One region of the Methylotenera mobilis JLW8 genome, then DNA from elsewhere that is predicted to be linked to it. Evidence: predicted binding sites of a transcription regulator. Region 1 holds the regulator's gene; the other holds the start of a gene.
What was found. Region 1 encodes sigma-54, which starts transcription at its own class of promoters, with help from an activator protein. Its sites were predicted from a motif close to TGGCACNNTTCCTGCT; they were not measured.
Positions count from the first base shown of each region.

Region 2: MMOL_RS12335 (DUF4113 domain-containing protein) is a predicted target of sigma-54. The motif match lies at 1,469-1,484, and genes of this name have one in related genera.

Region 1 covers NC_012968.1:2,339,740-2,343,164, forward strand. Annotated here, with positions in the region: gene hprK (HPr(Ser) kinase/phosphatase) at 1-490, opposite strand, end outside; gene hpf (ribosome hibernation-promoting factor, HPF/YfiA family) at 529-855, opposite strand; gene MMOL_RS10945 (RNA polymerase factor sigma-54) at 1,001-2,578, opposite strand; gene lptB (LPS export ABC transporter ATP-binding protein) at 2,575-3,297, opposite strand; gene lptA (lipopolysaccharide transport periplasmic protein LptA) at 3,347-3,425, opposite strand, start outside.
Region 2 covers NC_012968.1:2,011,238-2,014,662, reverse strand. Annotated here, with positions in the region: gene MMOL_RS09345 (ATP-binding protein) at 1-743, opposite strand, end outside; gene MMOL_RS12335 (DUF4113 domain-containing protein) at 1,264-1,380, opposite strand; gene MMOL_RS12330 (DinB/UmuC family translesion DNA polymerase) at 1,546-1,722, opposite strand; one part of gene MMOL_RS09330 (IS3 family transposase) at 1,757-2,012, shown strand; one part of gene MMOL_RS09330 (IS3 family transposase) at 2,012-2,895, shown strand; gene MMOL_RS09325 (thioredoxin domain-containing protein) at 3,000-3,269, shown strand; gene MMOL_RS09320 (SLATT domain-containing protein) at 3,351-3,425, opposite strand, start outside.

The DNA.
Region 1 (3,425 bases):
TCTTACCGATAGCAGCCTCGCCTTTGAGCAGCACGCCAAAGCCTTGCACTTCCATAAATACACCGTGCACACTGATAGTCTCGGCCATAGCCTGCGCCAGAAAGTGGCTCAAAATATCCATGAGCTCAGGGCTGCGTAAGGTAGAGGTAAATAACGGAACGTTGTGCTGGTTGGCGGCAGCCAACAAGATATCCAGTACATTTTCACCATTAGCCACAATCACAGCGGCTAAATCGGTGGAAAATAAATTATTAATTGCACGTTCAGCATCTGCACTAGGCAAGCTGGTCAGATAATCCATCTCGGCACAGCCCAATACCTGCACCCGGTTAGGATGTACAAAATTAAGGTGTCCAATTAGAGCCAGAGATGGCTTGGTAACTGTTTCGCTAGTGAGAGTATTTGACCCGCCGTCGAGTCCTGCAACCCAATTTAATTTGAGTTTACGGCGGGTTTGTTTGAATAGCTCAGCGACGTTGAATTGAGCCATATTTAAGGTAACAAAAAAGAATTAAATACTAGAAAAACTCAGTCAATGTTTTGATGCTTTACCGCACCATTCGCTTTGTGATGATTGGTATTTTTCTCTTTATGTTTCACCACTTGACGGTCAAGCTTGTCGGTCAACATATCGATGGCACTATACATATTCTCATCTTGGCATTCTGCGTGTAAATCATTACCAGGCACATGCAGTGTAGCTTCAACCTTTTGAGCCAGCTTTTCGACACTCATGGTCACCTTGACATCGATCACATGATCAAAGTGATTGCTGATTTTAGTTAACTTACTGGTGACATAGTCACGTAAAGCGGGCGTAATTTCTAAATGATGACCTGTTAATTGTAAATTCATGACTTGCTCCTTTTGAAAATATTCCGCAAATATTAATTCTTAGAGGTTCGTGATTAAGACTTACAGAACAATTTCAGTTTACAACTTTTCATTCGCTCTGTGGCAAGGAATTCAACAATTTTTTACGTAGATTTCAACAATCAACTTATAAGGATTTTCTTAAGCTTGCTGGCGCGATATTCATAGACTCACGATACTTGGCAATCGTGCGCCGCGCGACCACAATACCCTGTTTAGCCAGCAAATCTGTAATCTGATTATCCGAGTATGGCTTCCTTGGATTTTCTTGATCCACCAACTGCTTAATCAGGGCGCGAATGGCGGTTGCCGAACAAGTGCCGCCAGCATCGGTCGCCACTGAACTGCCAAAAAAGTACTTAAGTTCAAAAATACCGCGCGGTGTCAGCATGTATTTATTGGTCGTCACGCGTGAAATTGTTGACTCGTGCAAATCAAGCTCATCGGCAATCTCTCTTAATACTAGCGGGCGCATGGCAACTTCACCATACTCCAGAAAGTTGCGCTGTCTATCTACAATCGCCTGCGATACACGCAAAATGGTAGAAAAACGCTGCTGGATATTCTTAATCATCCATTTGGCTTCCTGCATCTGACTTTGCAGGTACTGACTGGAACTATCACGATTGCGCTTCAAGATACCAGCGTACAGCTGGTTGATCTTCAGTTTAGGAATCACACTGTCATTTAAGCTGGCAATCCAAATGCCTTTGACCTTTTTCACAATCACTTCATGCTGGATATAGTGCTCTGAACCTATATGGCTAAAAGCACTGCCAGGGCGTGGATTTAAACTGGTAATTAGTTGCTGCACCTGCTTTAAGGTAGCCTCATCACAGCCTAGTTCTTTACGCAATTTCACAAAGTCACGCGAGGCTAACACTTGCAGATGGTGCTTAGCCACCAAATCAGCCATCGCCAAATGCGGTGTAGATTTCGGCAACACCGCAAGCTGCAGTAGCAAGCACTCACTTAAGCTGCGCGCACCTACGCCTGGTGGATCCAAATGCTGCACATGACGCAACGCTGTTTGCAACTCTATCGCATCTATCTCCAGCTCTTCTGGCATCAGCTCGGCAATTTCCTCCAGGCTTTGCTCCAAGTAACCATCATCATTAATGCTATCTACTAGCATCAACGCAAGCGATTGATCGCGCTCGGACAAGGGCATCAACTTTAACTGGGACAGCAAATGCTCACGCAAACTGGTCTGCAAAGTTTCCTGCGGCTTGAAGTCACTGTCATCATCCGCCGGCATGGTGTTTTCATCCCAACGGCTGCCGTTGGAAAACTCATCAAACTCATCATTAAACTCAGCCGAAAACGTGTCTGCGTAATCTGTGCTTGGCACATCAAAATCAGCCGTATCGGACACATCCGCAACACTTGCATTTGCAGACTCTGCGCCATTGAACTCACTCGCAGATTCCGCATACTCAGCATCAAAATTTTCAAACTCAGGCTTAGCCTCTGCAGACTCAGGGCTGGTAGCAGATAAGTCGGCTCCGTCAGCCACCGGCTCTACGGCGTTGCCGTACTCATCCTCGGTGTCGTCACCCCGTTCCAGCAGGGGATTAGTTTGCATCAGCACATCAATTTCTTGATTCAGCTCCAGCGTTGAAAGTTGCAACAGGCGAATCGCCTGCTGCAACTGCGGCGTCAGCGATAGATTCTGTGAAAACTTTAGTTGTAACCCTTGCTTCATAGGCGGAAATCTTTACCCAAATACACTTCACGTACGCTTTCATTGGCCACAATCTCACTTGGCACGCCTGAAGCAAACACATGGCCTTGATTCACAATATAAGCACGGTCGCAAATACCCAAAGTTTCACGCACGTTATGATCAGTAATCAGCACGCCAATATTGCGCGCACTTAAGAAGCGGATAATTTGCTGGATATCAATCACCGCAATCGGATCAATGCCAGCAAACGGCTCATCTAACAAAATAAAACTGGGGTCTGATGCCAAACAGCGTGCAATTTCTACACGGCGGCGCTCGCCACCAGACAGACTCACCGCGGCACTATCGCGGATATGCGTGATGTGCAACTCTTCCAGCAGCGATTCCAAACGGGCTGACATTTCGTCTTCAGGAATGTCCTGCAACTGCAGGATAGCGAGAATGTTTTCAGACACCGTCAATTTACGGAAAATGGAGGCTTCCTGCGGCAAATAGGACAAACCCATCCTAGCACGCATATGAATCGGCAAATGACTGAGCTCCGTGCCATCCAAGGCAATCCTACCGGCGTCCAGCGCCACCAAACCCACTATCATATAAAAACTGGTGGTTTTACCCGCGCCATTCGGGCCAAGCAGCCCGACCACCTCACCACTTTTAATCGTTAACGAGATGTCCTGCACTACCGTACGGGCACCGTAGGATTTACGCAAACTTTCTACAGTTAATTCGCTCATCTTTGTTCACTTATCATGGTTTACTTATCATGCAATTATCGCTTCAACACTATTGTGCAGTACCGGCATTTCTACTGACTTCCAAAGTACGGCTGAACCTTGTGTCTTTCACCGTAGGGATTGGGCCA
Region 2 (3,425 bases), 330 kb from region 1:
ATATAGGGTTGTATTGCTACAAATTCGTCGAAAACTTTAATTTTTTCTTCATTAATTTGTTGCGTTGCATTATGAGTTACATTAAATGGATTAAAGGGTTCCAGTGAATGATTGTTGATGGAAATTTTAAGCTTTTTATTTCCTGTAGCTTCCATAAATCTATGGAAAACTAATGATAGATGCGAGCGCAATTTGTCAATTAAAGAACTGAATTCGAAACCTTCTATCCTATCCAAATCCTCCCAAATCACTAGCGTTCCACTTTGTGATTTTTTCAACAAATCAAATGCCGGCAATTTTCCATAGGAGAATAAATCAGGTGTAAGTAAAAGCCATTCATTTTTTTTTGAAATGAACTCAAGATCCCACTGCCTAATATTTATAATCTCATTTTTTTTAGATGCAACTGTGAGTTTCTTGCACTGGGAAAAAGATGCCGTTTTGAGACCAAGGCCAAATCTACCTAAATCTCTCTCTGAGCGTTCAATTAATGGGTGTTGCGTTGCTAATCTCATCGCTTCAATTAGTTCAGCTTCATCCATTCCGTCGCCATCATCTAGAATGCATACTTTGTTTTCTGGGTATTGAAGTGCGAAAATTTCAACATTCTTGCAATCTGCAGAAATGCTGTTGTCAACAATATCGGCTATAGCAATTTCAAAGTTATAGCCGATATCTCTTAGTGAAGTTATTAAGTTGGCAACATTAGGATTTACAACCGTTGATTCATATATATCGTGCATCCTTGCTTATTCCTTTTTATTTTTACGATACTTCTGAAAACTCTGATTATGAAATATTCAGATAAGGTGTTTTTCTTAGAGGATTTATTTTTACTGATTAATTCATATTTATTAGGCCATGTTTTTATATTTTTACTCTCTTGAATAATAGAGACTTATTTTTTCAGTTCGATAGTAAACCTATTTAATTTTGCTTTCCACTATGATTGTTTAGTTGATAGTCAATTCTCTTGTATAAGATAAATTTTTAAGAAATCAAAAATTAAATAAGCATAGCTTTTGGACTCTTACATTAATGATTACGACATCCGATTATTCAGCTATTTACGCTAATCTGAAAAACATCAAAATCCTATTGCATTTCACTTGCGTTTCTATTGCATTTCATTAGCCGATAAATGTTAAATTAGTTAACTAATTCATGAACCTACAGATAAAACGCAATAGGATGTAATTTTTTACTGATTTTTTATTAAATTTGTCCCATTTATCGTCATTATTTTACAATCACCAGTTGTTCTCAGTCAGACGTATAACTTGGACTCTTATTCTCCTGCCGCATCCTCCACGGTCTTTTGAATCCCTCTCTTGCAAGCTTGATAGATTCTTTTCCCATCTTACGGTTAATGCTATCCATCGTCTGCATCAGCATAGCGGATTTGTCTGATATTTCCGTCTTGGTAAACATATCCATCTGCGCACCAGTTATCGGCACAAGTTCACTGAGCATTACACATGCCTTTGCGTAGTTGTAATGGGATCTGTAAAGCTGTTTTAAGGCCCATAGCGCGACGTTTGCAAGCTACCTGCTATCATACGTTGGACTAGGTAATGGCACCGTCATGCCGCTGCTATAGAACGCCTCATCCAATTTGAATGGGCTGGTTCTGATATAGACATACACCGATCCAGCCACTGATTGCTGACGTCGCAGCCTTTCAGCAGCTCTGCTTTGGACTTCCCAGAATTTAGTAGACATTCAATAATGTCGAAACTGAACTGGAGAGTAGTAAATGAGAGGTACCAGATATACAGCTGAATTTAAGGCTGAAGCAATCAAACAAATCACTGAGCGCGGCCATGGCGTCGTTGAAGTATCAAAGCGCTTAGGTGTTTCAGATAAAAGCCTTTACGCTTGGCTTAAGCAAAGCCAACAAGACGATCTACCAAACGCAAAAGACCTCGTTGCGCTCAAACTAGAACTGCAACGAATGAAGGCAGAACTCAAGCGCACCACTAAAGAGCGCGACATCCTAAAAAAGGCCGCCGCGTACTTTGCCAAACTGTCCGATTAAAGTACGCATTTATTGACCAGCATCGTCAGCAATTTCAATTGATCAGTATGTGTCGAGTATTAAAAGTACATCGTAGCGGCTACTACGCATGGAAATTAAAACCACTATCTAATAGAGCGATAGAAGACTCTGCATTGCTGATTGAAATCAAGCGATCATACGAAGATAGCTACGGCATTTATGGCAGCCCACGTATTCACTACGACTTACGAGAGGCTGGCATTAAGTGTAGTGAGAATCGTGTCGCTAAAATTATGCGCAATGCCAAGCTCAAATCCATTCGAGGCTATCGTAAACCACGCTATAAATCTGGTATACCATCTGTAGCATCACCCAATAGGCTTCAGCAAGTGTTCACGGTATCGCAACCTGATTTAGCCTGGGTGACGGATATTACTTATATTCGCACCTATCAAGGCTGGTTATATCTTGCTGTGGTGATTGATCTGTACTCTAGATCAGTGGTGGGTTGGTCAATGAAGTCTACGATGGCAACGGAAATAGTACTAGATGCGTTAACAATGGCGGTATGGCGACGGAAACCAAAACAGTCCGTGATTATCCACTCCGATCAAGGTAGTCAGTTTGGTAGCGATGACTTTGTGAGATGGTGCAAAGATAATCGTCTAGAACCTAGCATGAGTCGTCGTGGCAATTGCTATGATAACGCGGTAGCAGAGTCCTTCTTCAGTAGCCTGAAGAAAGAGCATATCAAACGTAAGATTTACGTATCGAGAGAGGAGGCTAAATCAGAGATATTTGAATACATCGAAGTGTTTTACAATCGTAAACGTCGGCACAGCCATCTAAATCAAATGAGCCCGATGATGTTTGAGAAATTACAAAACGGAAACTAATAAACGTCTACGATATTCTGGGAAGTCCAGTTCATGCTAAGAGTCCAGAGTTGCCCATAGGAACCTCTACTCCACCTATCAGAATGCATTATAAAAGAAAGAATTTGAGATTTGAATGGATACTAGATGCACAGTATTTATATTCAATGTCAGCAATTGCTCGTATAGGTGGAACTAACCGCTACATAATATACTGCTTGGTGAGAACAGTAACTCAGAACGATTCAGGTGAAATTTTAATAAGTGGTAGTCCTTATTTGATTGCACAACCGACAGCATATATCCATAAAAAACCTGATATAGCTTATATTAAAGAGTATGAGAAGTATGTAGAAAAGGGGCTGGTGGATGAGGATGGCAACTTATATGTATAAATATCTATCTTTTTTAAACTAACACTGAATCGTAATTCTCTTCATGAGTGATATTTAAATACCCCTATTAAATGTAGTCAACTACCATAAGCCATAGAGAATTAGAAATGGTAACGCCAGTAGAATTATATATAAACCATTACAAGCAAAATGCCA